Regions from separate parts of the Pseudonocardia sp. HH130629-09 genome, predicted to be linked through region 1. Evidence: predicted binding sites of a transcription regulator. Region 1 holds the regulator's gene; the other holds the start of a gene.
The links. Region 1 encodes HspR, which represses chaperone genes until heat shock. Its sites were predicted from a motif close to ANNTTGAGTNNNNNNNACTCAANNT; they were not measured.
Positions count from the first base shown of each region.

Region 2: a site for HspR is predicted at 13,658-13,682, ahead of lon (endopeptidase La). Genes of this name have one in related genera too.

Region 1 covers NZ_CP011868.1:5,782,258-5,798,215, reverse strand. Annotated here, with positions in the region: gene XF36_RS27010 (ABC transporter permease) at 1-880, opposite strand, end outside; gene XF36_RS27005 (ABC transporter substrate-binding protein) at 877-2,436, opposite strand; gene XF36_RS27000 (MDR family MFS transporter) at 2,703-3,893, shown strand; gene XF36_RS26995 (heat shock protein transcriptional repressor HspR) at 3,991-4,446, opposite strand; gene dnaJ (molecular chaperone DnaJ) at 4,452-5,684, opposite strand; gene grpE (nucleotide exchange factor GrpE) at 5,773-6,447, opposite strand; gene dnaK (molecular chaperone DnaK) at 6,486-8,357, opposite strand; gene XF36_RS26975 (DUF3558 family protein) at 8,633-9,157, shown strand; gene XF36_RS26970 (PE domain-containing protein) at 9,287-9,577, shown strand; gene XF36_RS26965 (PPE domain-containing protein) at 9,600-10,967, shown strand; gene XF36_RS26960 (ESX secretion-associated protein EspG) at 10,964-11,785, shown strand; gene XF36_RS26955 (hypothetical protein) at 12,020-12,415, opposite strand; gene XF36_RS26950 (C40 family peptidase) at 12,444-13,469, opposite strand; gene XF36_RS26945 (hypothetical protein) at 13,466-14,062, opposite strand; gene XF36_RS26940 (hypothetical protein) at 14,052-15,958, opposite strand, start outside.
Region 2 covers NZ_CP011868.1:4,810,381-4,826,338, forward strand. Annotated here, with positions in the region: gene XF36_RS22260 (hypothetical protein) at 1-67, shown strand, start outside; gene XF36_RS22265 (hypothetical protein) at 72-638, shown strand; gene XF36_RS30815 (glycoside hydrolase family 16 protein) at 663-2,159, shown strand; gene XF36_RS22275 (glycoside hydrolase family 16 protein) at 2,372-3,277, shown strand; gene XF36_RS22280 (NCS2 family permease) at 3,446-4,879, opposite strand; gene XF36_RS22285 (DUF2530 domain-containing protein) at 4,945-5,253, shown strand; gene XF36_RS22290 (SDR family NAD(P)-dependent oxidoreductase) at 5,271-6,008, shown strand; gene XF36_RS22295 (hypothetical protein) at 6,005-6,184, opposite strand; gene XF36_RS22300 (L,D-transpeptidase) at 6,201-7,406, opposite strand; gene XF36_RS22305 (UDP-N-acetylmuramate dehydrogenase) at 7,539-8,555, opposite strand; gene XF36_RS22310 (DUF2505 domain-containing protein) at 8,612-9,109, shown strand; gene purU (formyltetrahydrofolate deformylase) at 9,109-9,981, shown strand; gene XF36_RS22320 (endonuclease domain-containing protein) at 10,735-11,148, shown strand; gene lon (endopeptidase La) at 11,278-13,620, opposite strand; gene XF36_RS22330 (DUF2516 family protein) at 13,738-13,992, opposite strand; gene XF36_RS22335 (hypothetical protein) at 14,204-14,929, opposite strand; gene XF36_RS22340 (helix-turn-helix domain-containing protein) at 14,941-15,405, opposite strand; gene XF36_RS22345 (DUF445 domain-containing protein) at 15,565-15,958, opposite strand, start outside.

The DNA of each region.
Region 1 (15,958 bases):
CGGCGACGGCGGCGATCAGCACGAGCGCGAGCAGCCCGGCCTGCACGACCGGCAGGTCCTGAGCGAGGACGGCGTCGTAGAGCAGGCGGCCCAGGCCGGGGATCGCGAACAGCACCTCCACCACGACCGAGCCGCCGAGCAGCCCGCCGAGGAACAGCCCGGACAGCGAGGTGACCGAGGTCAGGGCCAGGCGGCCGCCGTGGCGCCACAGCACCCGTCCGTCGCTGATCCCCTTGGACCGCGCGACGGCGACGTGCGGGCGGGCCAGCGCGTCGACGGTCTCGGCGCGCACCAGCTGGGCGGCGAGCGCGGCCGGGAACGCGGCCAGGGTGACCACCGGCAGCACCGCCTGCTCCACGTCACCCCAGCCGGTCGCGGGCAGCACCGGCACGGTGACGGCGAAGGCGAGCACCAGCGCCGTCCCGAGCACGAACTCGGGGATCGCGACGCCCAGCACCGATCCGGTGGTCAGGGCCCGGTCGAGCCGCCCACCGGGGCGACACGCGGCGCGCACCCCGAGCGGGATCCCGACCAGGGCCGCGAGCACCAGCGCGGCGACGGTGAGGGTCAGCGACACCCCGAGCGCGGGCCAGAGCAGGCCCGAGACCGGTGTGCGGCTGGTCCAGGAGATCCCGAGGTCGCCGCGCAGCAGCGCGCCGGCCCAGCCGGTGAACTGGTCCCACCAGGTGCCGTCGAGGCCGTACTGCTCCCGCAGCGCGGCCAGTACCGACGGGTCCGGGTCGGACTCCCCTGTCCGGCTGCGCATGATCGCGAGCGCGGTGTCCTGTCCGGAGAACCGCGGGAGCAGGAACACCAGCACCGCCGCGGCCACGGCGACCAGCGGCAGCGCCAGCAGCCTGCGTGCGACGAGTGCGGTCACTCCGTGGTCGCCAGCCCGGGGACGACGAGCGACTTGGCCAGCGGGTCGACGGTGTAGCCGGTGACCCGGTGCCCGACGCCGTTGGCGTTGGTGTGCACCAGCGGGACCCCGACGACGTCGGCGTTCAGCTTCGCCGCGGCCTCGGTGAAGACTTTCTGCCGCGCCGCCGGGTCGGTCTCGGTGGCCAGCGGGGCGAGCAGGGCGTCGAACTGGGGCGAGCAGTAGTGGTTGAGGTTGTAGGAGCCCTGGCAGGTGTAGTCGGTGGCCAGCGTGGCGCCGGCGTCCGGCACGTCGACCAGGTAGCTGCGCGAGAGCAGGTACATGTCGAAGTCACCGGCGAGCAGCTGTGGCTCGCGGGCGTCGTAGTCGCCGATGCGCACGGTGACCTCGATGCCGGCCCCGCGGAGCATCTCCTGGACGGCGGTGACCAGCGTCGGGAGCTCCGGGCGGGCGCCGTAGGACCCCAGCTCGATGCGCAGCGGGTTGCCAGGGCCGTAGCCGGCCTCGGCCAGCAGCTGCCGGGCGCGCGCGGGGTCGGCCGGCGGCGGGGCGTCCTGCGAGCCCCACGCCACGGCCGGGCCGAACGGCTCCGAGGCCGGGACCGCCGACCCGGCGAGCGCCTGCTCACCGAGCGCGGTGCGGTCCACGGCGGCCGCGACGGCCTGCCGCACCCGGATGTCGGCGAAGGGCCTGCGGGACTGGTTGAGGACCAGCGACGCGGTCCGGGGCGCGGCGACGGTCTGGTTCACGTACTCGTCGCCGGTGAACTCCAGCGCGCTGGACTCGGGGAGCTCCTGGGCGATGTCGGCGTCGCCGGCCCGCAGGGCCAGTGCGCGGGCAGCCGGGTCGGGCACGAAGTTCGCGGTGACACCGGCCAGCTGCGGGCGCTCACCCCAGTAGCGGTCGTTGCGGGCGAGGGTCACCGACTGGGTGCCGTTCGTCCGGGTGATCGTCATCGGGCCGGTGCCGGTCTGCTGGACCGACGGCGGCGTGGCCCGGTACGCCGACGGCGCCAGGATCGCTGTGTTCACGCCGGACAGCCGCAGCGGCAGGATCGGGTCGGGCTTCGTCGTCGTGACGCGCACGGCGCCCGCGCCGTCCGCGGCGGCCTGCAGGCCGATCCCGCGCACCGCGCGCGGCGGCGCGGCGACGCCGGCCACCCAGTTCAGGGCGGTCGCGGCGGCCTGCCCGGTGAGCGGCTCGCCGTTCTGGAAGGTCACGCCGGGGCGCAGCTCGAACCGCCAGGTCCGCGGGTCGGACTGCTGGGCCCACGCCGTCGCCAGCGCGGGTCGGGGCTGCCCGTCCGGGCCGGACGCCACCAGGGACTCGGTCACCCCGAGCTGGGAGAGGACGAACGCGTCGTCGGTGTCCACGCCGTAACCGGCCGACGGGCCGAAGGCCATCGCGATCGTGGCCTGCCCGTCCGGCACGACCCGACCGCTCCCGCCACCGGTGCCGCCGCACGCGGTGAGGACCGCGGCGCTCACCACCAGGGCGGCGGCGACCCGCAAGCGGGAACGACGGGGTGCTACGACGGCGCGCACGGCGGCGGGCATCACGACCTGGCCTCTCCGGCGCCCTCGACCGTGTGTCACCCGGCGCCCGGGAGATCTTCGGTAAGCCTGTACAGACGGTCAAGCATCTTCACGCATGCGCATATGTCGTTGTTGCCATCGAGTCGCGACTGCTGACGTCGACCTGGTACCACTTCGTGGTGCTCCGCAGCCTGCTCCGCCGACCCGCCGATCCCGAGTCGGACCCGCGTCCCCCGACGCCGCTCCGACCGGGCCGGTGGGTCCAGTTCCGCGGGCTCCCCCCGGTCATGAAGCTGCTGATCAGCACCCAGATGGCCTTCAACGTGGGCTTCTACATGGTGCTGCCCTACCTGGCGACGCACCTGGCCGAGGACCTCGGGCTCGCCGCGGCGGCCGTCGGGCTGGTGCTGGGGCTGCGGACGTTCAGCCAGCAGGGACTGTTCGTGATCGGCGGGACCCTGACCGACCGGTTCGGTGCGAAGCCGGTCGTGCTCGTCGGGTGCTCGCTGCGCGTGATCGGTTTCATCCTCCTCGGCGCGGCCGGGTCGCTGCCCGCGGTCATCGGTGGGGCGCTGCTGACCGGGTTCGCGGCGGCCCTGTTCTCCCCGGCCGTCGAGTCGTCGCTGGCGCGGGAGGCCGGGGAGCGGGAGCGCGCCGGTGAGGGCCCGGCGCGGACCGAGGTGTTCTCGATGTTCGCCGTCGCCGGTCAGGTCGGGACCGTCACCGGGCCGCTGGTCGGCACCGCGCTCATGGTGGTCGACTTCCAGCTCGCCTGCCTGGTCGCCGCGGCCGGCTTCGTTCTGGTGGGTCTGGCGCACTGGCGGTGGCTGCCGTGGCGCGAGCCCGAGCAGGCCGGGCAGCCGATGCTCGCCGGCTGGGGCGAGGTGCTGGGGAACCGCCGCTTCCTGCTGTTCGCGGTCGGCTACTCGGGTTGGCTGCTCTGCTACAACCAGCTCTACCTGGCCCTGCCCGACGAGCTGGAGCGCGTGGGGCGCACCGCCGCGCTCGGCTTCCTGTTCGTGATGATGTCGGTGCTGGTGATCTGCCTGCAGATGCGGGTGGCGGCCTGGGGGAGCCGGATGGGGGCGGGCCGCGCGGTGGTGCTGGGGTTCTGCCTGATGGCCGCGTCGTTCACCGTCGTCGCGGTGGCGCGGCTGCTGCCGGACCTGCCGGGGTGGTGGGCGCTCACGCCCGCGGTGCTGATGGTGCTGCTGCTGACCTTCGGCGAGATGTTCGCCGTGCCGGTCGCGCAGGATCTCGTCCCGCGGCTGGCCGGGGAACGCAGGCTGGGTGCCCACTTCGGGGTGCTCGCGTCGTTCGGCGGGCTGATGGTGCTCGTCGGCTCGACGGGGGTCGGGGCGCTGCTCGACCCCGCGTTCCCGCCCGCCCTGCCGTTCCTGGTCCTGGCGGCGGTGCCGCTGGCCGGAGCCGTGATGCTGGGCCTGCTGGCCCGGCGCGGAGCGCTGACGGCTGCCTGACCGGCTCGTGGCCCGGGCACGACGGTCGTCGCCGCACGAGGGACGGTCCCGCACCCCGGTTCCGACGGAGGACGCCGGGGTGCGCGACGGAGCGGGTTCAGCCGTCGTCGGCCGGGCGCCAGCGCACGACGGCCTGACGCCGGTCCACCGGCACGAGGTCGCGCCGGTAGGAGCGGTGCACCGCCGCGGTGGCCTGCGCAGCGGCGGCGCGGACCGCGTCCAGCTCGGCGGTCACCTCCTCGAAGCGCGCCGAGAGCTGGTCGACCATCTGCTCCAGTTCGATGATCCGCTTGACGCCCGCGAGGTTCACGCCCTCCTCCTGGGAGAGCCGCTGCACCTCGCGGAGCAGGGCGATGTCGCGCTGGGAGTAGCGACGTCCGCCGCCCGCGGACCGGCCCGGGCTGACCAGGCCGATCCGGTCGTAGCTGCGCAGGGTCTGGGCGTGCAGGCCGGACAGCTGCGCGGCAACCGAGATGACGAACACCGGGCTGTCGTGTGCCACGTCGACCGTCGGCGGTTCCTCCCCGTCACGGGGGGTGCGTCGTCCGGACACCGCCATCACCTCCTGGCGCTACCGTGCAGGTCGGCCCGCGGGTCGAACGACGACGTCGCCTCGGCGTAGGCCTCCAGCGCGCTCCTCGCCGCCGCGTCCAGCTTCTGCGGCACCGCCACCTCGACGGTGACCAGCAGGTTGCCCTTCTTCCCGTTCTTGCGTTCGACCCCACGCCCCGACACCCGGAACGTGCGACCGCTGGTGGTCCCCGGCGGGATCCGCAGCGAGACGGTGCCGTCGAGTGTGGGCACCGTCAGGGTCGCGCCCAGAGCGAGCTCGGGGAAGGTCACCGGCACGGTGAGGGTCAGGTCGTCGGGGTTCTTCGACGACCGCCCGAAGATCCGGTGCGGGGTCACGCTCACGGTCACGTAGAGATCCCCGGCGGGGGCCCCGCCGCGCCCGGGCTCGCCCTGTCCGGGGAGCCGGATCTTCTGACCGTCGTCGACGCCCGCGGGGACCCGGATGGACAGCGACCGGGTCCGGGTGGACACGCCGTCGCCGTGGCACTCGGGGCACGGGTCGTCGATGATGCGCCCGGTCCCGCGGCAGTCGCGGCACGGCTCGGAGAACGAGAACGCGCCCTGGCTGCGGTTCACCAGGCCCTGACCGGCGCAGGTGGGGCAGGTGCGCGGGGTGCTGCCGGGCCGGGACCCGGTGCCACCACAGCGCTCACAGCGGCCCGGCGAGGACAGCTTGATGGGCACCGTCGCGCCGCGCACCGCGTCCTCGAAGGAGATGGTCAGGCTGCTCTCGACGTCCTGGCCGCGGCGGGCGCCGGCCGTGCCGTACCCGCCGGCACCGCCGGCGCTGTTGCGTGCGGCGCGGCCGAAGATGTCGCCCAGGATGTCGCTGAAGTCGCCCGCACCGGCCCCGGCGCCGCCTGGGCGGCCGGCCTGGCCGAACAGGTCGTTGATGTCGAAGCCACCCTGGCCGGCGCCACCGGGTCGCGCGCCGCCGGGGAAGCCACCACCGGTGCCGAACCCGCCGAAGCCGCCGCCACCGGCGAACATCGCGCGGGTCTCGTCGTACTCCTTGCGCTTGGACTCGTCGCCCAGCACGCCGTAGGCCTCGGAGACCGCCTTGAAGCGGGCCTCGGCCTTCTCGTCGCCGGGGTTCGCGTCCGGGTGCAGCTCACGGGCGAGCTTGCGGTACGCCTTCTTGATCTCGTCCTGGGACGCCGTCGAGGAGACGCCCAGCTCGCGGTAGTAGTCCTTCTCGATCCAGTCGCGCTGGGTCACTCCGCCTCCTTTCCGTTCACGCCCGCGACGCGGCGGGTGACCTGTCGTCTCCCGCCGCACCGCGTGGTCACGTCCCTACCCGTCCTGGTCAGGCCGGGTTCTGCGGCTCGCCGTCGCCGGCGTCCGCGCCGCCCGCGGCGTCGGTCTCGGCCTCCGCCTCGGGGCGGTCCTGCACGGTCACCATCGCCGGCCGGAGGACCCGGTCGGAGATGCGGTAGCCACGACGTAGCACCGTCGACAGCACGGTGACCGTGGGGCCGGAGCCCTCGGCCGGCTCGTGCTGCACGGCCTCGTGGAGCTGCGGGTCGAAGGGCTCGCCCTCGGCCCCGAACGGCTCGAGACCGAGCTTCGTCAGCACCGCGGTGACCTTGTCCGCAGCGGCCTTGAAGGGTCCCGTGAGGTCGCCGTGCTGGGCGGCGCGCTCGAAGTCGTCGAGCACGACCAGCAGGTCGTTCGCGAAGGAGACCTTCGCGTCCACCTTCGTCTGCTCACGGTCCCGGTCGGCCCGACGCCGGTAGTTGGCGTACTCGGCGCTGACCCGCTGCAGGTCCGCGGTGCGCTCGGCGACCTCGGCCCGCAGCTTCTCGACCTCCGGGTCCTCCCCGTCGGCCGGGCCCGCGACCTGCTCGCCGTCACCGGCCGGGGCCGCCGTGTCGGCGGCCCCGGTCGCGTCGGCGTCGGGACGGACATCGCCGGTCTCCGGGTCCACCTTGCGGCGGTCCCGGAACGTCACCGGCTCGTCCTGCTTCTGTTCGTCTGCCATGTCGACCGTCCTGTCGTCCCGTGGATGGCCGCCGGCCGTCACTTGCCGCCCTTGGCGTCCTTGTCGTCGTCCACGATCTCGGCGTCGACGACGTCGTCCTGCGCGTCGGAGGCACCGGCCGCGCCGGCACCACCCTCGGCACCGGCACCCGCGGTGCCCTCGGCACCGGGCTGCGAGTACAGGGCGGACCCCATCTTCTGGGACTCGGTGGCGAGCTTCTCCATGGAGGACTTGATCGCCTCGTGGTCGGTGCCCTTCAGCGCCTCCTGGGTCTCACCCAGGGCGGCGTTGACCGAGTCCTTGACGTCGGAGGGGAGCTTGTCGTCGTTCTCCTTGACGAACTTCTCCGTCTGGTAGACGAGGGTCTCCGCCTGGTTGCGGGTCTCCGCCTCCTCGCGACGCTTGGCGTCCTCCTCGGCGTGGGCCTCGGCCTCCTTGACCATGCGGTCGATGTCGTCCTTGGACAGGGCCGACCCGCCGGTGATCGTCATCTCCTGGCTCTTGCCGGTGCCCATGTCCTTGGCGGACACGTTGACGATGCCGTTGGCGTCGATGTCGAAGGAGACCTCGATCTGCGGGACGCCGCGCGGGGCCGGCGCGATGCCGGTCAGCTCGAACATGCCGAGCTTCTTGTTGTACGCGGCGATCTCGCGCTCGCCCTGGTAGACCTGGATCTGCACCGACGGCTGGTTGTCGTCCGCGGTGGAGAAGATCTCCGAGCGCTTGGTCGGGATCGTGGTGTTCTTCTCGATCAGCTTGGTCATGACGCCGCCCTTGGTCTCGATACCCAGGGACAGCGGGGTGACGTCCAGCAGCAGGACGTCCTTGACCTCACCGCGGAGCACACCGGCCTGCAGCGCGGCACCGGCGGCGACGACCTCGTCCGGGTTGACGCCCTTGTTGGGCTCCTTGCCGCCGGTCAGCTCCTTGACGAGCTCGGTGACGGCGGGCATCCGGGTGGAGCCACCGACGAGCACGACGTGGTCGATCTGGTTCACCGAGATGCCGGCGTCCTTGATGACCTGGTTGAACGGCTGACGGGTGCGGTCCAGGAGGTCCTGGGTGATCCGCTGGAACTCCGCGCGGGACAGCGTCTCGTCCAGGAACAGCGGGTTCTTCTCGGAGTCGACCGTGATGTAGGGCAGGTTGATGCTGGTCGAGGACGAGCTGGACAGCTCGATCTTCGCCTTCTCCGCAGCCTCGCGGAGCCGCTGCATCGCCATCTTGTCCTTGGTCAGGTCGATGCCCTGGGAGGACTTGAACTTGTCGACGAGCCAGGTGACGATCCGCTCGTCCCAGTCGTCACCACCGAGGTGGTTGTCGCCGTTGGTCGCCTTGACCTCGACGACGCCCTCGGCGATCTCCAGCAGGGACACGTCGAACGTGCCGCCACCCAGGTCGAAGACCAGGATGGTCTGCTCCTTGTCGCCCTTGTCCAGGCCGTAGGCCAGCGCGGCCGCGGTCGGCTCGTTGACGATGCGGAGCACGTTCAGGCCGGCGATCTGACCGGCCTCCTTGGTCGCCTGGCGCTGCGCGTCCTCGAAGTAGGCCGGCACCGTGATGACGGCGTCGGTGACCTCGTCGCCCAGGTAGGACTCGGCGTCACGCTTGAGCTTCTGCAGGACGCGGGCGCTGATCTCCTGCGCCGCGTAGGTCTTGCCGTCGATCTCCGGCGTCTTCCAGTCGGTGCCGATGTGGCGCTTGACCGAGCGGAAGGTGCGGTCGGAGTTGGTGACGGCCTGGTTCTTCGCCGACTGGCCGACGAGAACCTCACCGTTGCGCGCGAACGCGACGATCGACGGAGTGGTGCGGGCACCCTCCGAGTTCGCGATCACCGTCGGCTCGCCACCCTCGAGGACGGCGACGACGGAGTTGGTGGTCCCGAGGTCGATACCGACCGTACGAGCCATGGTGACTGCCTCCGAGATGTGTGGGGTATGAGTGCGTCCGGCTCAAGTTGTACCAAACCGGGGAGCAGCTCGCGCATCGCCCTTGAGTGGACTCTGCTCAACGTGCTCTCGTGGGGGTCAACGGACCACCCGGGAGACTTGTTCCCAGAGGACTCAACTTTTATCCGCGACGTTCACGTGTGCAGGTCCGTGGGGCGGGCTAGCCTGTGGCCGCTCGATCGTCGACGGAGGATCACGTGCTCGTACCGGCTGCGCGTCGCACGGTCCTCGGCGTCGTGAGCGCCGCTGCGATCGTCGGCCTCACTTCCTGTATGTCGCAGTCACCTGACTCCGCAGGGGACCCCGCATTGCCTGCGCGCCCAGCAGCAGTCGATGTCGGCGGGCGCCATCCGTGTGAACTGCTCGACACCGCCCAGCGGTCGGACCTCGATCTCAGGGACGGGAAGGTCGACGACGCGACGATCGGAGATCTTCCAGCCCCCACATGCGGGTATCTGGGGTCGGACGAGACCGTCGACGTGAACCTTCAGTTCATCCCGGTTCCGGTGTCTCGACTCCTGTCCGACCCGAGGGCGGTGCCGATCGATGTGGCGGGATACCGCGCCGCCGAGACCGTGTACCCGTCGGGCTCGTACCCCTCATGCGAGGTAGGTGTTGATATCGACGATTCGACCTCGCTGAGAGCACAGGCCATGGCGACGTCGTCGAACCTCCAACGTTCCGGAATGACCGACAGCGACCTGTGCGCGAGGGCCCGCGCCGTGGTGTCGGCCGCTCTGTCCTCACTCCTGCACCACTGAACCGACTCCGCGACTTCGCGATCGCGACCGGAGCTGTGGAAACCGCCGTCCCCTGGTCCCGGTGACACTACGTTCCGGTCCGTGGAACAGAACCAACGCGGGACTGTGAGCAGCTCGTCGGACGTCTTGATGAGCCAGATCTCGCCGGACAACGTGCTCGAGGTCGGTCGCGTCCTGTCCGCCCAGATCACCGCCATCCGCGATTCTCTCCGCAGCGCGCAGAGGACGCGGGTCGGGTCCTGTGGAGACGACCCGATCTCGGGAATCGCGACACCCGCGTTCCAGGACAGGTTCGAGCGGATGATCACGACGCACGCGCAGCACCAGACAGAGTTGGAGGAGGCAGTCCGACGCCTTCGTGCGACTGCGGTCGACTTCGAACTCGGCGAGGCCGCCATCGCTCGTTCGTTCACGATCTGAACCCGGTACTCCGGAACAGACGATGGCGTTCCACCAGGGCTTCAACTTCGCTGCCAAGTCCCTCCAGGAGAAGTACGCCTGGGTGGTCGGCAAACCCGGCTCGTCCGCGGTCGTCGACGCCGCGTCCGCGCTCCGGACCGCGGACACCGAACTCCGTGCCGCGGCCGACGAGGCCAGGAAGCGCATGACCGAGCTCGGCGTCTCCTGGCAGGGCCCCGCCGCGGCCGCTGCCCAGCAGTCCCTCGACGGCATCACCACCTCGATGGCGTGCACCGCACCCGTCACCGCGAACGGCGCGACCCAGCTGGACGCCTACGGGCAGTCGTTCGACCGCACCCAGGCCGCCATCGCCGCCCTGGACCCCACCCCGCCCGGCATCTTCACCAGCGGCGTCCGCAACGCCCACCTGCTGGCGGGCGCCCCGTTGACCGGTCTGGGCGCCACCGTCGCCGACTACGTGACCTCGCTCGAACGCGACCAGCGGCACAGCGAGGAGGCCGACCGTGTGCTGCAGGAGCACCTCGACACCGCGTCGGCGATCGACGACCGCTTCCGCACCGTCGACCCGGCGTCGGCTGCGGCGCCCACCGGTGCCGGAGGTCCGCCGCCGAGCTCGGACCGGGCCGGCGGGCTCGGCCCGGCCGCCGTCGGGGACGGCGGCGGAGCCACCCGTGTCGGCGGCGGGGGACCGGGCGACGGTGCACCGGATCAACCGGATCCACCGGGTGTCGGGCCCCGGCCCGGACCGGGCGGCGTCGAGGCTCCCGGCGAGTGGGGATACGGCGGGCGGGTGAGCGGCGGATCGGGTCCCGGCACGCCGGACGTCGGGCGGCCCGCTGGCCCCGGCGGGCCCGGGACCAGCGGGGACGGCACCGACCGGGACCGCACTGGGCTGCCCGGACCGGTCGACGTCGTCGCACCCCAGCGCCTCGACCCACCGACCACGCCCGCCCCGGACCCGTACCGGCCCGCGCCACCCCAGGTCGCGTACCCCACGTCGACGGCACCGGGTCCCGGTCCGTTCGGCACCCGCGTCGACCTCGGGCGCCAGTTCGGCGAGCGGACCCGGGCGCAGCCGCTCCTCCCGCCGTCGGCCCGCGGCCCCGGGTACGGCGAGCGCCTCCCCGGCGGGACGGGGACCGGCGGCGGACGGCTGTTCGAGCCGTTCGGCCACGGCACCCGGTCCGCCGACCCGGCCTGGTCCGCCCGCCCCGGCGAGACCACCGGACGGAGCACCGGCCCGAGCGGCTACGGCCCGACGGCCGGCGGCGTGGGCGGCCGCGACGCCCAGGACCACCGCAACCGCTATGTCGTCCCCACCGACGAGGTGTTCGACATCGAGATCGCCGCGACCGACGCCGTCCTGGCACCCGAGGAGCCCCACCGATGATCGACTGGAACCGCGCCACCGTCCTCACCGCCGCCGAGTTCGACGTCGCCCGGGACCTCCTCGACCTCGGTCGCAACCCAGCGGTCCTGGAGCTGCTCAGCCCCGGGTTCACCGACGTCGAGCGGGCCCGCGTCGTACGGGAGTGCCTCGACACCCTGGCGGCGCGTGGCCTGTTCACCGGCACCACGTTCGAGCCGAACCTGGTCGACGACCTGCGCACGGTCGTCGCACCGGAGTTCCAGCACGACCTCGTGGTCGCGCCCCTGTCGTGGCAGCGTGCGCTGGTCGCGCGGCGGGCCGGGCGCGCGGTGCTGGCCACCCGGATCGACGACGACGTCGCGCTCGTGCGTGTCCGCCCCGAGGACGCGGCCGCCGTCCTGGTCGAGCTGCTCGGCGAGGTCGTCCCGGGCCCCGGTGTCGGGGTGCAGATCCCCGTCACGGTGCTGGGGGAGGCCGTCGAGCGCGCCGACGGCGACGCCGACCGGCTCGTCCACGAGCTCCTGCGGCGGGGCTGCACCGCGGCCGAGACCGAGGTGCTGCGGCGGATGGGGCGGATCGAGGGCGTCGCCCAGCTCGGCGCCGGGCGCAAGGGACCCGACCCGTGCCGCGCGCCGGGTGTCCTGCTGGTGCACGCCACCCCGGACGGCTGCTACGTCCAGCGGCGCCCGACCCCGGACGGCGTCGGCGGCCCGCTGCCCGACGACGCCGTCGTGCACGCCGGGCCGGCCGACGCGACGTACCTGGTCCGTGAGCTGGACCGGCTCGCCGACGCGGCCCGGCGCCGTCGCGCACCGGTCGGGGCGCACCGGACCTGCTGACGGTCAGCCCGGAACTCGCTTACCGGGTAAGCGAATTCGGCAGGAAGGTATCCCTGTCGCACCGCGAGATGCAGCTCAGCAGGCCGTGGGGATCGACGATTCCCGCTGGGGTGCATCTCGCCGTCGCTCGGCCACGGACCGCGCAGGTCCGCCGGAACCGACCGCCGCAAGCAGCGTGATCGGCTCAGCGGCGTGATCGGCTCAGCGGCGTGAGCGCAGCGGGGTCCCGTGAAGTCAGCGCAGGACGACGGTCCCCCGCGGCACCTGCCCCGCCGACGCCGGCGGCACCGTGTCCGGCACCTCCACCCGGACCGGCAGCGACCCGGGGACCACACGGTCGTCGACGTCGCGGTACTCGAGATCCCCGTCGGGACCCAGCTCGGTGACGTAGCCGTGTGTCGCGAGCTGGGCGTCGTCGAGCTCGGTCAGGGGCTCGGCGCGCACCGCGGACACCGCGTACTCGGGCCAGACGACATCGGGGTAGGCCTCGTGCAGGTCGGTGAGCAGCCCGACGAAGACCTGCTGCCAGCGCAGCGGCATCGACTGGGCCAGTGAGCGCGGCACGACGAGATGGTCCGGGCAGGCACCGGGCGCCGCGGAGTCGAGGTAGTCCGAGAGCGGGGAGCGCATGCCGCCCATGATGGCGCCTCGACCCCGTTCAGGCCGGGTTCGGCGTGGTCCCCGGCCGGGTGGCGAGCGGCACGAGGTCGCCGAACTCCCACGGGACGGGCTGCACCCGGACCGGGTGGTCCTTGTTGGGCGCCTCGACCATCTTCCCGTCGCCGATGTACATCGTGACGTGGTAGATCGTGCTCGGATCCGACGGATCGTGAGCGTAGAACAGGAAGTCGCCCGGCGCGACGTCGCGCACCGGCAGGTGCCCGCCGGACTTGTACTGGTCGCGCGAGACCCGCGGGATCGTGAGCCCGGCGGCCTCGTAGGCACGCATGAGCAGGCCGGAGCAGTCGTACGCGTCCGGGCCGGTCGCGCCCCACACGTAGGGCTTGCCGAGCTCGCCGAGCGCGAACCCGATCGCGGCGCCGGCGACGCCCGGGGGCAGCGCGCCGGTCGTGCCGGGGGCGCAGCCGGTCGGGTTGGCGACGTCGCCGATGTTCTGGACCAGCGACGCGGCCAGGCCCTCCCACTTGGCATAGGCGTCGGGGAAACCGGAGCGCTGGACTCTCTGAGCTGCCACTGTCACCGGCAGCGAGTCCCAGCCGGGCACCTCCATCAACCGCTCGTAGAAGATCCGGCTGCTGTAGGCGGGGTCGGTGACCTGCGCGGGGGTCCCCCACCCCTGCGACGGACGCTGCTGGAACAGCCCGAGCGAGTCCCGGTCCCCGTAGTTGATGTTGCGGAGCGTCGACTCCTGCATCGCCGTGGCCAGCGCGATGAGCCAGGCCTTCGGCGGGAGCTGCATGTCCTTGGCGACCGAGATGATCGCGGCGGCGTTCTGCTCCTGCTCGTCGGACAGCGTCTCGAGGGTGGCTCCTCCGCCACCGCGGCCGACCGTCGCCGTCGAGATGCCGGTGTCGCACCAGGCCGCGTTCGACCGACCGCCACCGAGGTTGGGGCTGAACGCGAGGAAGCCGACCGTCAGGAACAGCACCAGCGTCATCCCGATCGCGACGAACGGCAGCAGCAGCCGCAACGGCCGCAGCGCACGCGTCAGCGGGGTGCTCATGCCCGGTCGTAGCGGGACACCTTCCAGCCCGCCTCGGTGTCGACGATCAGGATCCGCAGGGTCAGCGTGTCGGTCGGCACGGTGACCTCGATGCTCTTCGGCGCGACCCGGGTCGGGGTGGCCGGCCCGGTGACCCGGGAGGCGGGCACGTTCGACGGGTCGACGCTCGCGAGCACGCCGAGGAACTCGTCGGTCGTGTACGGCCGCAGCCCGGCGACCCACTGCTGGGAGGTCATCCCGTCGGGGTGGTTCACCCAGGCCGACGCCCACACCCGGGCCGTCTCCAGGGCCTGCTGCGGTGCCTGCGAGACCGGCAGTGCCTCGGGGGTCAGCTCGGGCACCGGCGGCAGCAGCGTCGGGGTGGGCGTCGCGGAGACCCCGGACGACCCGCTGTCCCACCGGTTGCCGCCGGATCCTCCCCCGGCGACGAGCCCGCCGGACGCCGCACCGCCGGAACCTCCGAGCGAGACCAGCCCGAACACGAGTGCGCCCAGGACCACCACCGTCACGGCGAGCCGGACGGGGGAGCGCAGCGGCCACTGCCACACCGCGCGATAGGCGCCGGCACGGCCGCGGGAGGACCTAATCGGCACGGTCACCGCCGGTGTGCGCCGCCCGCGGGCGGTAGATCTTGTAGACGGGCACGCCGTCGACGAGCTCCGGGGTCACCGGGGCCGGGTCGCCGGGGCGGCGGGGGCCCGTGTCGTCGCGGCGGTAGATGGAGCGGTCGTCGACCTCGCCGGGGTCGACCCGCGTCGCGAACCCGGTGTCGGGCCGCCCGGACAGCCCGACCGGCAGCGCCCCGCGGCGTGGCTCGGCGATCCTGGCCGCCTGGGGGGAGGGCACGTCGGTCGCCGCGCGACGACGGACCCGGGCCCCCGGCCCGGCAGCGGTCTCGGCCTCCGGGCGCACCGCACCCGGGTCACCGGACCCGCCGTTGCCGCCGCGCTCGGACCACCAGCGGGACTGGCGTTCGTCGGCGTCGTTCGGGCCGCGCATCCGGTTCCAGACGCGCGACACCGGGCCGCCGTTGATGCCGGGGACGATCCCGCCGAACTGCTCGCGGGTGAGCGTCACCATCGACACCAGCCGCCGGAACGGTCGCGCGACGGCCCACAGCACGAGCGTGACCACACCGGTGACCAGCAGCGCGAGCCACAGATCGACCCCGGACCCCGGGGCGAACAGCGACACGACCAGCAGCGCGTGCAGCCCGGCCAGCGCCCCGACGACCAGCGTGTTCACGATCGCGGCGCCGCCGATGCGCAGGATCGCCGGGATGACGTCCGGTTTCAGCAGCGCGACGACGGCGATCGCCGGCGCCGTCACCACCATCAGCCGGATGATCAGCAACGCGACCAGCACCAGGACCTTGGACAGCAGCTGGAACAGCGCGATGCACGCGGCCTGGATCAGCGCGAGCGTCCCGGCTCCGATCCGGCTGCCGGACGCCCCGGTGAAGTACGCGTAGCGGTCGCCCATGCGGTCGGCGATCGCGGCGTACTCGCCCTTCTTGCGCTCGGCCGTCTCGCTGGTGTCCTCGCCGCGGTCGATCTCGTCGATGGTGAACGCCTGGGCCCGCAGCAGGTCCCGTCCCAGCTCCTGGGCCTGAGGGACGTCCGGTGCGCCGAACGTCCCACGCAGCCAGTTCTGGTAGGCCACCTGGTCCACGAGCACCGTGGGGAGGGTGTCGCGGGTGCCGAGCCCTACCTGCCCGAGGAAGCCCTCCTGCATCTGCGTGACGCCGTCGAGCAGCAGGTTGTCCGCCGCGCGGGACCAGTCGACCGGTGCGAGATAGGCGGCGGAGCCGATCATCAGCGCCAGCACCGCGATGCCGGTGCGCTGGGCCTGGCGCGCGAGCTCGCCGCGCATCGCCAGCAGCAACACGATGATCGCGAACCCGAGCAGGCCGAGGCCCACCCAGGTGGTGAACACCGTCTCGTACATCGCCCGGGTCGCGGTGGTAATGACCTGGTCGAGCGGTTCGAACAGCGACCCGCCGTCGGCGATCAGGTAGTGCGCCCAGCTCACCCCGCCGACGGTCAGCTTCGCCAGGTTGAAGACCTGGTTGCCCAGCCAGGTGTCGGTGGTGACCGAGGGGTTCAGCACGCCCGACGCGGCGCAGCCCAGGTCGTAGTTGTGCCAGACGAGACCGGCGTAGCCGACCTCCTCGTAGACGCTGCCTGCCTCCCCGTGCAGCGCCGAGGGCCGGTCGAGCGAGCCGACCAGCCCGGTGCCGGGGCGGTCCGGCTCCGGCGGGGTCTTGCAGTCCAGCGCCTGCGCCATCGCGGGCGAGCCGAGCAGCAGTGTGCCGCCGGCGATCGCGGTGACCACGAGAATCGCCGTCCGCCGGCGACGGCGCCGGGTGGTCCCCGGGGTGTCCGGCCGGCGTGCGCGGCGGGTCCTGCGCACCGACACGACGACGGCCGCGAGCAGCACACCCAGGACGACCCAGATCCCTGCGCCGCCGGACGGGTCGAGCCCCGCCG
Region 2 (15,958 bases), 970 kb from region 1:
GGTCTACGACACCGCCGACGCGACCGGCGGCCACTACGACCACATCCACATCAGCTTCGCGGAGTGACCCCGTGCGACGTTCCCTGCCGCTGCTCGTGCTCGCCGCGGTCCTCGCGGTGCCCCTGGCCCTGCTGGTGCCCGCGCTGCTGCCCCGACCGCCGTCGCAGGCGGTGCTGACCTCGGCCGACCGGGACGCCCTCGGCGATCCCGGCCCCGTCCGCGGACCGGAGCCGGCCGTGCCGGCGACGCGGCCCGCGTCGCCCGGGGCGGTGGCGCGCGCCTACCTCGTCGCCGCGCACGGCACCGGTGCCGACGCGGCCGGGGGCACCACCCTCGACGGCACCCCGTACGCGCTGCCCGGCAGCCCCGCCGCCGCCGGAGCGCCCGTCCTCGCCCCGCCGCCACCCGGTTCGGGCCGGACCGCCGAGGTCGAGGACCTCGACGAGAGCGCCACCGACTGGGCCCGCGGACGCACGGCGCTCGTCGCGACCGTCCGCACGACGACGGTCGGGCCCGGCGCGGCACCGGAGGTCCGCCGCTGGCGCACCCGGGTGGTCCTGGCGCTCGACGCGGCGGGCCACTGGCTGGTCACCGCCGACACCCCCATCACCACCGACACCCCCGATGTGGACGACTGACGTGACCGAACCTTGGAGTGGGCGATGACCGCCGACGAGCTGGAGCAGCTGCTCAAGTCCCTGCTGGCCAAGGGGGTCACGGTCGTCCTGCTGGCGCTCGGGCCCGCCGGGGAGCTGGTGGGGGTGGAACCCGGGGGCTCCGCGACGCCGTCGACGAGCTCCGGGCAGGACGCCGCCGGTGCGCCGCGGCCGGACCTGGAGCTGGGGGCCGGTGGTGAGGTGTGCGTCGGCACGGGGTCCGGGTCGGGCTCCGGTGGGTCCGGGTCCAGCGGCTCGGGTTCCGGCGGCTCGGACTCCACCTCGGGTTCCGACAGCTCGGGTTCCGACAGCTCCGGGTCCGACAGCTCCGGGTCCGACAGCTCCGGGTCCGACGGCTCCGGCAGCGCCGACGACTCCGCCGACGACTCCGGCAGCAGCTCCGACGGCAGCTCGACGGACCGCCGCGGCGGCGGGGGCGACGGCGGAGCGGGCGGCTCCGACGACAGCGGCCGGTCCGGCGGGTCGGGCGATGCGACCGGCTCCGGCTCCGGCTCCGGCTCCGGCTCCGGCTCCGGCTCCGGCTCCGGCTCCGGCGGCAACGACTCCGAGCGCGGTGGCGGTACCGCCTCCTCCTCCGGTTCCGACAGCGGGACGGGCCGCGATTCCGGCAGCGGCACCACCGCCGCCCCCGACGAGTCCGGCGCCACCGCCTACGGCACGAGCGACGACGCGGCCGCCGGGCTCCTCACCGGCGGATCCGGTACCGCCGGCTCCCGGACACCGCCGCCCTGCCGCCCCAGCGGCACCAGCGGCACCGACCCAGCACCCGCCACCGGGAGCGCAGAGGGCACCACGGCGGCGGCGAAGCTGGGCTGGGGACAGCCCGTCCGGGCCGACGAGTTCGACAACGGCACCGAGGGCTGGAGCATCTACGACGGCGCCGGGCACGCGGGCAACGGCCGCCGCACCCCGGACGCGGCGAGCGTGGCGGACGGCGTCCTGACGATCACCGGGGACAGCCAGGGCAACACCGCGGGCATGGCGTGGAAGGAGGGCTCGCAGCAGTACGGACGCTGGGAGGGCCGGGTGCGCGCGCCGGTCGGGGACCCGTCGTACAACGCCCTGCTGCTGCTCTGGCCCACCGCGGAGAACTGGCCCGAGGGCGGCGAGCTCGACTTCATGGAGATGATGGACCCACAGCGGCAGAAGACCAACGCGTTCTTCCACTACGGCGCGGACAACTCCCAGGTCGAGGGCTCCGTCGAGGTCGACGCGACGCAGTGGCACAACTGGGCCCTGGAGTGGACGCCGGACCGGATCACCGCCTACGTCGACGGCGAGAAGTGGTTCGAGACCAACGAGGAGAAGGTGCAGCCGCCGGGGCCGATGCACCTGTGCATCCAGCTCGACTGGTTCCCCAAGGGCGGCGGCTCGGGGAAGGAGACGCAGATGCAGGTCGACTGGGTCCGCCAGTACACCCTCGACGGAGGTTCGCCCGGCGCGACGACCGACAGCGGGGCGGCACCGGGTTCGGCCGGCTGACCGGGCGGCCCCCACCCGAGGATGATCACCGGTTGGGGAGTGCGGAGGTGCGCAGGACGGCCTCTCCGCTCCACAGCGGTCGATCATGCAGCCACCTCGCGGGGCGCTCCGGCCCGGTGCACGGTGCGCGGTGGCCCGGGCCTCTCAGCTCCCCCACAGCCGGCCGCTCCTAGGCTGCCGCCGACCCGCCGTCGACGATCAAGGAGTGGGTCGTGCAGGAGCAGACGGAGCAGGAGCACGACCCCGAGGCCCCGGCGCGTCGCCGCTGGCCCGCGGTCGTCGGCCTCGTGGCGGGTCTGGCCGTACTGGCCGGGATCGTCACGGTCGCCGTGGAACCGTCCCTGCTCACCGGCTCGCCCTCCTCGACCCCCGCACCGGCGGCCCCGCCGTCGCCGGGCGGGATGCACGACCAGGAGCGGCCCACCGAGGTCGGTGAGCTCGACCCCGCGTCGCGCTCGGACACCGAGGCGGCCGTGCGCAACGGCTGGCGCCTCACCGACCACGACGAGTTCGACGGCACCGCGCTCGACCGCACGCGCTGGAGCCCGTACACGGGCGAGACCACCGGGGGCAACGGCCGGCACCGGGCCGAGAACATCGCGGTCCGCGACGGCGAGCTCGTCCTCACCAGCCGCGGGAGCACCTCCGCCGGGCTGGCCTGGCGGGGTGGCCAGCAGTACGGCCGCTGGGAGATCCGGGCGAAGACGAACCCCGGCGTCGGCTACGGCGACGTCGCGCTGCTCTGGCCGGACGCCGAGGACTGGCCCGAGGGCGGCGAGCTCAACTTCATGGAGATCCCGAAGCCCGAGCGGAACGAGACGCACACGATCGTCCACTACGGCGAGGACAACAGCCAGGTCGGCAAGACAATCCGTGGCGACTTCACGCAGTGGCACACCTACGCCGTCGAGTGGCTGCCCGACCGGGTCGTGTTCTACATCGACGGCGCCGAGGTCTTCCGCACCACCGATCCGGAGCAGATCCCGCCACGGTCGATGCACCTGGCGATGCAGCAGGACATCGGCCCCTACGGCGACGACTGGATCCCGGCGCCGGACGCGACCTCGCCGGAGACGCTGGACTTCCAGGTCGACTGGGTCCGCATCTACGCGCCCTGACCCGCTCGGCGGCGGGACGGGTGTGACTGGGGAAAGAAGGAGGCCCCGGACCCTGTGGGGTCCGGGGCCTTCTCCTGTCCCGAACTGACGCGCCGCTCCCACCACGAAGCGACCTCTGTAAGTTAGCGCAGCCTTGCCTAAGTAGGCAAGAGTGGTGGGCGGAAAGTTCTAACCGAGCAGCTCCCGCAACGGTCCCACGCCGAAGTACCCCACGAACAGCACCGCCACCACCCACATCAGGGGGTGGACCTGCTTCCCGCGCCCGGTGGCCGCCGCGAGCGCGACATAGCTGACGAACCCGGCGCCGATGCCGTTGGCGATCGAGTAGGTGAACGGCATGACGGTGATCGTCAGGAACACCGGGATCGCGGTGCGCAGGTCGTCGAGCGAGACCGAGGTGATCTGGCGGAACATCAGCGCGCCGACGACGACCAGCGCCGGGGCGGCGGCCTCGACCGGGACGATCGAGTACAGCGGCGTGAAGAACATCGCCAGCAGGAACAACAGACCGGTCAGGACGTTCGCCAGCCCCGTCCGCGCGCCCTCGGCGATACCGGCCGCGGACTCGACGAAGATCGTGTTCGACGATGCGGACCCCACACCACCGGCGACCGCGCCCGCACCCTCGACGACCAGCGCCTTCCCGACGTTCGGGAGCTTGTCGTCGGAGTCGGTCAGGCCCGCCTGGCGACCGAGGCCGGTGAGCGTGCCCATGGCGTCGAAGAAGTTCGCCAGCACCAGGGTGAAGATCAGCAGGACGACGGTGATGATGTCGAGCCGGGTGAAGGCGCCGAGCGAGACCTGGCCGACGAGCGACAGGTCCGGCAGCCCGACGATCCGGTCCGGGATGGCGGGCACCGCGAGCGACCAGCCGCCGGGGTTGGTCGGGCCACCGGGGCCGACCCGCACGATCGCCTCGACGACGATCGCGATGATGGTGTTGACCACGACGCCGATCAGGATGCCCGCCCGCACGCCGCGGGCGACCAGCACGCCGACGATGATCAGCCCGACGACGAACACGAACGTCGGCCACGAGGCGATGGAGCCGCCGGTGCCCAGGCCGACCGGGACCGTGGTGTTGGCCGCGTCGGGCAGGCGGCGGACGAAGCCGGAGTCGACCAGGCCGATCAGCGCGATGAACGCGCCGATGCCGACCGCGATCGCCGTCTTGAGTTCGGTGGGGACGGCGTTGAACACCGCCGTCCGGAAGCCGGTCAGGGCGAGGATCACGATGATGATGCCGTTGATGACGACCAGGCCCATCGCCTCGGGCCAGGTCATCATCGGCGCGATGGTCACGGCCAGCAGGGTGTTGATCCCCAGGCCGGTGGCGATCGCGAACGGGTAGTTCGCGATCACGCCGAAGAGGATCGTCATCACGCCTGCGACCAGGGCGGTCACCGCGGCGACCTGGGCGACCGGGAGGATCCCGCCCAGCGCGTCGGCCTTGGCCGACGGGTCTCCCGGCGTGACGCTGCCGAGGATCAGCGGGTTCAGGACGATGATGTAGGCCATCGCCATGAACGTGACGAGTCCCCCGCGCAGTTCGCGGGAGACGGTGGAGCCGCGTTCGGACACGCGGAACAGGCGCTCGATCACGGCGACACCCTAGACGCGGCGCAACGCTGCGGGTTCCGTCCGTGCACCGTTTAGGCTACGGCCCCGTGACGGCCCACGAGAGCGAGCGCGCGAGCGATCCACCGCCCCCGCCGCCCTTGCCGGCGCGCTTCTACGAGTCCCCGCCGGTGATCCTCGGCGGGATGCTGCTGTGGGCGATCGGCGCGGGCGTCGCCGCCGTGTTCGCGATGGTCACCGGCTCCGGGTTCGACCCCGCGAACGGTGCCGGCGCCTGGTTCTGGACCTGCGTGGCCGGGACCGGGGTGGGCCTATTCGGGGCCGCGGTGTTCTCCGCGCAACGGGCCGCGGCCCGGCGCGGGGACAGGTCGGCACAGCGCGGCGTCGAGCCGAGGTAGGTCATAGGCTCGACGGCATGACCGCGAACGACCGTCCGACCGCCGTCGTCACCGGCGCCTCCTCCGGGATCGGCGCCGCCACGGCCCGCGCACTCGGGGCCGCGGGCTTCCACGTGGTGCTGGGAGCCCGCCGGGTGGAGCGCTGCGAGGAGATCGCGAAGGAGATCGACGGGACCGCACTGTCCCTCGACGTCACCGACCGGGAGTCCGTCCGCGCGTTCGCCGATGCGGTGCCCGAGGCGAAGCTGCTGGTCAACAACGCCGGCGGCGCGAAGGGCCTGGAGCCCGTCGCGGACGCCGACGAGGACGACTGGCGCTGGATGTGGGAGACCAACGTCGCCGGCACGCTGCGCCTCACCCAGGCGTTCCTGCCGAAGCTGCGGGCCTCGGGCGACGGGCACATCGTCACCGTGACCTCGATCGCCGCGCTGGACTTCTACGACAACGGCGCCGGCTACACCGGCGCCAAGCACGCCCAGGCGATGCTGCACCGCACCCTGCGCGGGGAGCTGCTCGGCGAGCCGATCCGGATCACCGAGATCTGCCCCGGCATGGTGGAGACGGAGTTCTCGCAGGTGCGTCTCGGCGACGCCGAGAAGGCGGCGAAGGTCTACGAGGGCCTGACCCCGCTGACCGCCGACGACGTCGCCGACACGATCGTCTTCGCCGCGACCCGGCCGTCGCACGTCAACCTGGACCAGATCGTGCTCAAGCCGCGCGACCAGGCGTCGGGCACCCGGCGGCACCGTCGCTAGAGGGTCTCCTCCGACCGGCGGTTCTCGTCGGCGTCGTCGCCGGGGCTCTCGCCCCGGACGGCGCCGGCGATCCGCTCCTCGGACTCGCCCAGGATCTGCGCGGCGTCGGGATCGGTGCCCTCCTCCTCCGGCAGCGGGGTGGATCGGCTGGCGGCGCGGTCGTCGGGAACGCTCATGCCCAGCGGGTACCCGCTAGGACAGCGCCGACAACCCCTTCCACTTGTCCCAGGACAGCGTCCAGTCCCAGAGGTCGCCGTCGCGGGCGGAGAGCTGCACCGGCGTGCCGGTGACCTCGACCGGGTCGCCGTAGAGGACGGTGTCGTAGTACGCCTTGGCGTTCTCGATCGACAGGTTCACGCAGCCGTGGGTGACGTTCGCGGTGCCCTGCGCGGCGGCCGACACCGGGTTGGCGTGGATGAACTCGCCGTTGTTGCTCATCCGGACGGCCCACTTCTCGACGACGTCGTAGCCGTACTGCGCGGACACCATCCGCTTGTCGGTGAACTTCTCGGTGACGACGTGGATGCCCGAGCGGGTGTTGCGGTTCGGGTCGTCGGCCAGGCCGTAGGACGCCGGGTAGTCCGCGACCTGCTTGCCGTCGCGGATCACGATCATCCGGAACGAGCGGGCGTCGGCCTTGACGATCTGGGCGCGGCCGATGGTGAACGAGGTGCTCAGGTCCTCGGCGCCGTAGCTGCCGCCGCCGTAGTCGACGCCCTTGAGCGGCGCGTCCACGGTGACCTTCGTGCCCGACGGCCAGTACTCCTTCGGCCGCCAGTGCACGCGCGAGCCGCCGTTCTCGTCGGGCAGCCAGCCCCACGCGCCCTCGACCTGCTTCGAGGTCGTGACTTTCAGGACCTTCTCGATCGCGGCGCGGTCCTGGACGTGCCGGTCGAACTGGATCTCGATCGGCGCGGCGATGCCGACGGTGCGGTCGTCGCCGATGTTCAGGGTGCCGCGCACGGTGTGGGCGGGCTTCAGCGTCGCGACGGTGCCCTGCACCGGGGTCGCCGTGCCGTCCGGGGCGACGGCGCGACCGTGCCAGGTGTAGGTGGTGGCGAAGTCCAGGTCACCGCTGCTGGTCCAGGTCGTGCGGTCCGGGGACAGTGCGCCGTCGACGGCGTCGCCGTACGGGTCGGTGAGCGACACCCCGTCCAGCGTGCCGCCCGCCGTGCGGACCGACACCGGCTGCGCCGGGTTCGCCGTCGCCGCCGAGACGGTGTCGGTACCCGCTCCGCCTGCGCTGCGCACGGGCGGCTGGTAGCTCACCTGCGGCCCGGCCGGGGGCGGTGCGGCTTGCGGCGCCGCCGGGTCCTGCGGCGAGGCCGCCAGGGCCACAGCCCCGACGATGCCCAGCGCGCCGATCAGCGCCACCACGACGATCAGTACCCGTCGCAACCGTTCCCCCGCGTACTCGATCTCCTGCGTTGGACACCGACCGTACGCCCGGATCCGGCGCCTCCGACCGGCAGGAGGACGGCACTCCCCCGTGCAGCGTAAGACGAACCGGACGCCAGACCACAGAGGGTGTCAGACGGCGCAGTTCACCAGCACCGGTTCGGGGTGCAGGGTCACGTCGAACCGCTCGGCGACGCCGCTCTGGACCTCCCGGGCCAGGGCCAGCAGGTCGGCCGTCGTCCCGCCTCCGCGGTGGGTCAGGGCCAGGACGTGCCGGGTGGACAGCGACACCCGCCCGCCGGGGCCGGCGTGCCCGCGGCCGAATCCCGCGTTCTGGATCAGCCCGGCGGCGCTGAGCTTGACCCGGCCCTCCCCCGCGGGCCAGGCGGCCAGCCCGTCGACCTGCGGCGCGCGGTCGACGGGCAGGATCGGGTTGGTGAAGAACGAGCCGGCCGACCAGGTGTCGTGATCGTCGGCGTCGAGGACCATGCCCTTCCCGCGACGCAGCGCGAGCACCGCCTCGCGGACGGCGGCCGGGTCGGTCCGCGTCTCCGGATCGACGCCGAGGGTGCGGGCGAGCTCGCCGTAGCGGATCGGGGCGGAGCGGCCGTCGGCCTGCAGGGCGAGGCGCACCCGCAGGACGATCGCGTCGTCGTTGCCCTTGAGGATGCTGGTGCGGTAAGCGAGCCCCAGGTCCGAGTCGGGCACGTGCTCGCGGACGGTCCCGGTGCGCCGGTCGTAGAGGTCGACGTCGACGAGCAGGTCGGCGACCTCGACGCCGTAGGCGCCCACGTTCTGGACCGGGGTCGCGCCGGTCCGCCCGGGGATCCCGGACAGGCACTCCAGCCCGCCGAGCCCGTCGGCGACGGTGCCGGCCACCAGCTCGTCCCAGTCGACGCCCGCCTCGACGGTCAGCAGCACCCGGTCGCCGTCGCGCTCGTGGCGGACACCCTGCCCGGCGATCAGCACGGCGGTGCCGTCGAACCCGGCGTCGGCGACGACGAGGTTCGACCCGCCGCCCACCAGCAGCACCCGCTCCCCCGCCCGGTCGGCGCCGGCCACCGCCTCGACCACCTCGGCCGCGCCCTCGGTGCGCACGATGCGGGAGGCCGGTCCACCGAGACGCAGTGTGGTGTGCGCGCTGAGCATCGGGTCGACCGTCGTCGGAGCGGGGGAACTCACGACCGCAACGGTAGCCTTCGCCCATGCCGCGCACGATCGACTACCGCGCAACGTCCGCGCACCCGTCCTCGACGGTCTACGCGGCGATGATCGACCGCGATCTGCTGGAGGAGCAGCTGCGCCACATCGGCGGTCCCGGGGCCGGGGTGACCGCGTACGAGACCACCCCCGACGGTGTCCGCTACACGCTGCGGCACGGGATCCCCGGCGAGCACCTGCCGTCGATCGTGTCCTCCTTCGTACCCGGCGGGGACCTGCAGATCGACCGCACCGAGCAGTGGCGGGCAGGCGACTCCGGCGTCTACGACGGCACCGGGTCCGTGCAGGTCATCGGCACCCCCGCCACCGCCCGGTCGGTGATGCGGATCGCCGACGTCGACGGCGGCAGCGAGGTCCGGATCCGGGCCGAGGTCACGGTGAAGGTCCCGCTGGTGGGTGGGACGATCGAGCAGGCGGTCGCCGGGCAGATCGAACAGCTGCTCGCCGCCGAGACCGAGTTCACCCTCTCCCGGATCTCCTGATGTCCCACTACGTGATCACCCTGTCCTGCCCGGACCGCACCGGCATCGTCGCGCGCATCTCGACCTTCCTCGCCGAGCTGGGCGCCTCCATCACCGAGGCCGCCTACCACGCCGACGTCGAGGCCGGGGTGTTCTGCACCCGCCAGGTCGTCGACGCCGCGTCGGTCCCCTTCGACGTCGACGAGCTCCGCGCCCGGTTCGCCCCAGTCGCCGCCGAGCTGGGCGGCGAGCACCGCATCTCCGACACCGGCGTCCGCAAGCGCGCTGTGCTCCTGGTGACCCGCGACCAGCACTGCCTGCACGACATCCTCGGCCGGGTCTGGGCCGACGAGCTGCCGGTGGAGATCACCCGGGTGATCGGCAACCACACGTCGCTGGAGCCGGTCGTCGCCGCGCACGGGGTGCCGTTCCACCACGTGCCGTTCCCGGCCCCCGGCGACCCGGCCCGCGAGCAGGGCAAGGTCACCGCGTTCGAGGAGATCCGCAAGCTCATCGACGCCGACGACCCCGACGCGATCGTGCTCGCCCGCTTCATGCAGGTCCTGCCCGCACACCTGTGCGAGGCCTGGGCCGGGCGGGCGATCAACATCCACCACAGCTTCCTGCCGTCCTTCGCCGGGGCACGGCCCTACCACCAGGCCCACCGGCGCGGGGTGAAGCTGATCGGCGCGACCTGTCACTACGCGACCGCGGACCTCGACGCCGGCCCGATCATCGAGCAGGACGTCGCCCGCGTCGACCACGGGGACACCGCGGCCGACATGGTGCGCCGGGGCCGCGACATCGAGCGCCTGGTGCTGGCCCGTGGGCTGCGGTGGCACCTGGAGGACCGCGTCCTGATCCAGGGCAACCGGACCGTCGTCTTCCGCTGAGGTCGTGGGTCCGAGCCGCGCCCGGGCGGTGCGTCACGCGCACCGTGAGGCGCGGTACGTCCCGCGCGGGGCGGACCGGGCCCCGGCCCGACGGAGCGCGGCGGAACGACGTCGAGATGCAGCTCAGCGGGCCGCGAAGATCCACACTTCCCGCTGAGCCGCATCTCGGCGTACGTCCTCGTTCGCGATGGCGACGGAGTCCGGCTGATCCGGTCCGGCGGGCGCTGCGCCCGGCGCACGATCGGTGCATGACGATCCCCGGATGGCCCGAGGTGTTCCGCGGGACCGCGGCCCTGGCGGCGGGTCTCGTCACGCCCGACCTCCTGCGCGGGCCTCGCTTCCGCCGGCTGCTCCCGGACACCTACGCCCCTGCCGACGCCCACGCCGACCTGCGGCTGCGGTCGCTGGCGGCGTACCTGTGGGCCGGACCGGACGCGGTGCTCTGCGGGTACTCCGCCGCCGAACTCCTGGGCGCGTCCTGCGCCCCGCGGGCCGCGCCCGCCGAGGTCGCGGTGACCGCGGTGCGCGCCGGGCCCCGATCCCGCGACGGCGTCGTGGTCCGGCGCGACGTCCTGCATCCCGACGAGGTCACCGGCGTCCGCGGTGTCCGCGTCACGACCCGCCTGCGTACCGCCTTCGACCTGGCCCGGTGGTCGGGCCCGACCGAGGGTGTCGTCGCCGTCGACGCGTTGTCCCGCGGGTCGTTCGCGCCGGACGTACTGCTGCACCTCGCGGCCCGGCACACCCATGCCCGTGGTGTCCGGCCGCGTGGTCGACGCGCTGGTGTGGGCCGACCCCCGCGCAGGCTCCCCGCCGGAGACCCGCCTCCGGCTCGTCCTCGTCCTGGGTGGCCTGCCGCGGCCGGTACCCCAGCACCCGGTGCTCGACGACGCCCGGCGCACGGCGCTGTGGCTGGACCTGGCCTACCCCGACCACCGACTCGGCATCGAGTACGACGGCGGCGGTCACTTCGCGACGCCCGAGGCGGCCCGCGCCGACGCCGGGCGGCACACCCGTCTCGTCGCGGCGGGGTGGCGGGTGCTGCGCTACACGGCCCTGGACATGCACCGACGGCCCGACGAGATCGTCGCCGAGGTGGGCCAGGTGCTCGACCACAGTCGTCGAGATGCAGCTCAGCGGGCCGTGGAGATCGACAGTTCCCGCTGAGCTGCATCTCGGCGCAGTTCCCGGATCGACTAGGGCGCGGCACGGGGCGGCGCGCACACGACGGTGCCCGCCCCGCGTGTGCGGGACGGGCGCCGGTTCGTACGGCTCACGCCGCCGGTCGGACGGGGGTCAGGCCGCGGGCTGCTCGGCCTCCGCCGCCTCGTGGGCCGGCTCCAGAGCGATCCGGAGCACCTCGGCGACGTCGGCGACCGGGTGCACCCGCAGCTCGGCGCGCACCGACTCCGGAACGTCGTCCAGGTCGGGCTCGTTGCGCTTCGGGATGATCACGTCGGTCAGTCCGGCCCGGTGCGCGGCGAGCAGCTTCTGCTTCACCCCGCCGATGGGCAGTACCTTGCCCTGCAACGTCACCTCGCCGGTCATGCCCACGCTCGACCGGACCGGCCTGCCGGAGGCGAGCGAGGCCAGCGCCGTCGTCATCGTGACGCCGGCGGACGGGCCGTCCTTCGGGACCGCACCGGCCGGGACGTGCACGTGCAGCTTGCGCGACGCGAGGTCACCGGCCAGCCCGCGCGAGCGCAGGTAGGACAGGGCGATCGAGACCGACTCGGTCATGACCTCGCCCAGCTGCCCGGTGATCTGCAGGCCCGGCTCGCCCTCCATCGCGGTGGCCTCGATGAACAGCACGTCCCCACCGGCGCCGGTCACCGCCAGTCCGGTTGCGACGCCCGGCACCGAGGTCCGCTCGGCGGACTCCGGGGTGAACCGCGGCCGTCCGAGGTAGGTGACGAGTGCGTCGGCGTCGACGTGCACCGGGCGTGCCGTGTCCGAGGCGCCCAGCTGCACCGCCACCTTGCGCAGCACCTTCGCCAGGCCCCGCTCCAGCTGCCGGACCCCGGCCTCCCGGGTGTACTCGGCGGCGATCATCGACAGCGCGACGTCGGTGAACTCCACGTCGCCGTCGTCGAGACCGGCCTTCGCGATCTGCCGCGGCAGCAGGTGGTCGCGGGCGATCGCGACCTTCTCCGGCTCGGTGTAGCCGTCGAGCGTCACGATCTCCATGCGGTCGGCCAGCGGGCCGGGGATCGCGGAGGCGTCGTTCGCCGTCGCCAAGAACAGGACGTTCGACAGGTCGAGGTCGACCTCCAGGTAGTGGTCGCGGAAGGTGTGGTTCTGCGCCGGGTCGAGCACCTCCAGCAGCGCCGCGGTCGGATCACCGCGGAAGTCGCTGCCGACCTTGTCGATCTCGTCGAGCAGCACGACCGGGTTCATCGAGCCCGCCTCGCGGATCGCGCGGACGATGCGGCCGGGCAGCGCGCCGACGTAGGTGCGCCGGTGGCCACGGATCTCCGCCTCGTCACGCACGCCGCCGAGCGCCACGCGGACGAAGTTGCGTCCGAGCGCGCGGGCGACCGACTCCCCCAGCGACGTCTTGCCAACACCGGGCGGGCCGACCAGCGAGAGCACCGCGCCCGAGCCGCGGCCGCCGATCGTGTCGAGCCCCTTGCGTCCGCGCCGGGCGCGCACGGCGAGGAACTCGACGAGGCGCTCCTTCACGTCGTCGAGGCCGGCGTGGTCGGCGTCGAGGACGCGACGGGCCTCCACCAGGTCCGACGAGTCCTCGGTCGTGGTGCTCCACGGGATGTCGAGGACGGTGTCGAGCCAGGTCCGGATCCAGCCGGACTCCGGGCTCTGGTCCGAGGCACGCTCCAGCTTGCCGACCTCGGTCAGCGCGGCCTTGCGGACGTCGTCGGGCAGGTCGGCGGCCTCCACGCGGGCGCGGTAGTCGTCGGAGCCCTCCGGGTCGTCCTCACCGAGCTCCTTGCGGATGGCCGCGAGCTGCTGGCGCAGCAGGAACTCACGCTGCTGCTTCTCCATGCCCTCGCGGACGTCGTTCGAGATCTTCTCGCTGACCTCCTGCTCGGCGACGTGCTCCTTGGTCCATTCCAGGAGCTTCTCCAGCCGGGCGTCGAGGTCGGTCTCGGCGAGCAGCTCGGCCTTGTGTGCGACGTCGAGCCACGAGGCCCACCCGGCGAGGTCGGCGAGCGCGCCCGGGTCGTCGGTCTGCTGCACCGAGTCGATCACCTGCCAGGCGCCCCGCTGCTGCAGGATGCCGACGACCAGGGCCTTGTACTCGCGGGCGAGCTCCTGGGTGCGGCCGGTGGGCGCACCGGCCTCGATCGGCTCGGCCTCGACCCAGAGCGCCGCACCCGGACCGGAGACGCCCGACCCGATGCGGGCGCGCCGCTCACCGCGCACGACGGCGGCCCGGTCCCCGTTGGGGAGCCTGCCGATCTGCTCGAGCACGGCGACGACGCCGATGGCGCCGTAGCGGCCGTCGATGCGGGGGACGACGAGCACCCGTCTCCCGTCGTCGCGGTCCTGGGCCGCGGCGGTGGCCGCGTCGACCGCGGCACGGGTGTCGGAGTCGTCGAGACGGAAGGGGACGACCATGCCGGGCAGGACCACGGCGTCGTCGAGGGGCAGGACCGGGAGCGTCAGCACGTCACTCATGCCCGGCACAACCACGCGGAGGGCCCTCCGCTTCCCGGAGTTGAGTCATGTCCGCTCAGGGCGAACGCGGACCCCGGCGGGCCGGGACGGCCGTGAGCACCCCGGGGACCGGGTGGGTCACCAGCGCGGTCCGCCGCCCTGGACCTCCATCACCGCGGGCTTGACATCGACCAGGTAGACCAGCGTCGCGACGGTGGCGGCCAGCCAGAACATGGCCCCGCCGTACATCGGGCCGCCCGTGACGAGCAGGAGCAGCAGCGCGACGCCGGTGATGCCCAGCCAGGCGTTCTTGGTGAGCTTGCCCGCCGCGGTGAAGGCGTCCGCGCGTTGCCTCAGCGCGTGCCCGAACGAGAACCCGCCGACCACCACCATGATCCACTTGATCACGAAGATGATCACTTCATCGGGGGAATCTGGCAGCGACAGCACGCAGCCAGAGTACGGACAACCCGGGCGCTGGTCACGTCCGGCGCCACATCCCGGGCGGCACGATCCACGGCCCCGCACACGACGACGCCCCCGGCCGATCGAGGATCGGCCGGGGGCGCGGTGCGTGCTCACCGGGCGCGGGGCCCGGCGGGTGTCACTTCTTCGCGGCGGACGCGCTCGAGGTGCCACGGCGGGTCGTCGGCTTGCGGGCCGGGACCTTCGCGCCGGTGGCGGTCTTCGGGTCGGTCTTGGCGGCGGTGCGGCGCGCGGTCGAACGCGTGGTGGACGCGACCTGGTCGCCGGCCTCCTCGATCGCCTCGGCGGCCTCCTTCGAGACCTCGGTGACGGCCTCGGCGACCTCGCCCGCGGCGGTCTGGGCGCGGCGGGCGACCTTCTCACCGACCGAGCGGGTCTGCGTGGTGACGGCGCCGAGGGTCTTGACGGCGACCTCGTGGGTCTCGTCCACGAACTCGTCGACGCGGGTGTCGAACTTCTCGGTCAGGTCCTCGACCGTCGCGATGGCCTGCTTGACCTGCGGCTGCTTGCGGATGCGGCCCCAGGCCTTCTCACCGCGCTGGGCGAAGCCGACGTAGACACCCTCGACCTCGGAGCGGAACTCCTCGATCTGCTTGCGGATGTTGTCCGAGGACAGCTTGCCGCGCAGCTCCTTGAGCTCCTCGGGGAGCTCCTGGACGCGGGTCTGGACCTCCTCGGCGCGCTTGGTGGCGGTCTCGCGGGCGTCGGTGACCACCTTGGTCACGGTGCTGTAGGCGTAGTCGCCGGCACCGAGGACGGCGAGCAGCGGGGTGCGGACGACCTCGGCCTGCTCGGCGGTCTGCTCACGCAGCTTCTGGACGTCGGCGCTGGTGGGGAGGTTCACGGCCATGATGATCACTTCCTGGATTCGGTGGACGTGTCGTCGGGATCGGCGGTGAGACCGTTCTCCCTGCGGAACGACTCGTAGACGTCGAGCAGCACGCGTTTCTGCCGCTCGCTGAGGGTCGGATCGGTGAGCACCGCGTCGGTCACCTGACCGGCGGGCCGCTCCTCGAGGATGCCGGCGCGGACGTACAGCGCCTCGGCCGAGATGCGCAGCCCCTTGGCGATCTGCTGCAGTATCTCGGCGGACGGCTTGCGCAGTCCCCGCTCGACCTGGCTCAGGTACGGGTTGCTGACGCCCGCGGTGCGGGCCAGCTGCCGCATCGAGACCTGGGCGGCCTCGCGCTGGGCGCGGATGTAGGACCCGATGTCCTCCACCGCGTGCCCCACGGTCTGCCCGACGCTCTCGACGGCCTGCGCGACGCGCTCGGCGGGCTCGACGGACTCACGGTCTCCGGGCTTGCGCTCGGTGGCCATCCGTCTCACCTCCGCCTCGATCCGTTCTTCATTGACGGAATCGACCGTACGCGGTGACGCTAGCTCCTGCAAGCAGGGTGCTAGCGCTGTTCACGTGGTGTGCGCCACGTCCATGACGGCGCGATGACGGCGCGATTTCCTGCGGGGGCACCTGACCGATCACCCGATGACGAGCTCCCCCACGGCGTGGATGACCAGGCCGGCGAGCGCGCCGACGACGGTGCCGTTAATCCGGATCCACTGCAGGTCGCGGCCCACCTGGAGCTCGATCTTGCGCGAGGTCTCCTCCGCGTCCCAGCGGGCGACGGTATCGGTGATCAGCGTGGTGATCTGGCGCCGGTAGTGCCGCACGACGTACGACGCGGCGTCGGCCAGCCAGCCGTCGAGCTTCGCGCGCAGCTCGGCGTCGCGACCCAGCCTCCGCCCGAAGGCCATGAGGCCGTCGCGCACACGCAGGCGCAGCTCGTTCGACGGGTCGTCCGCGGCGTCGAGGACCATGGCCTTCACGACCGTCCAGGCGCGGCCGATGAAGTGCTGCACCTCGGGGTGCTCG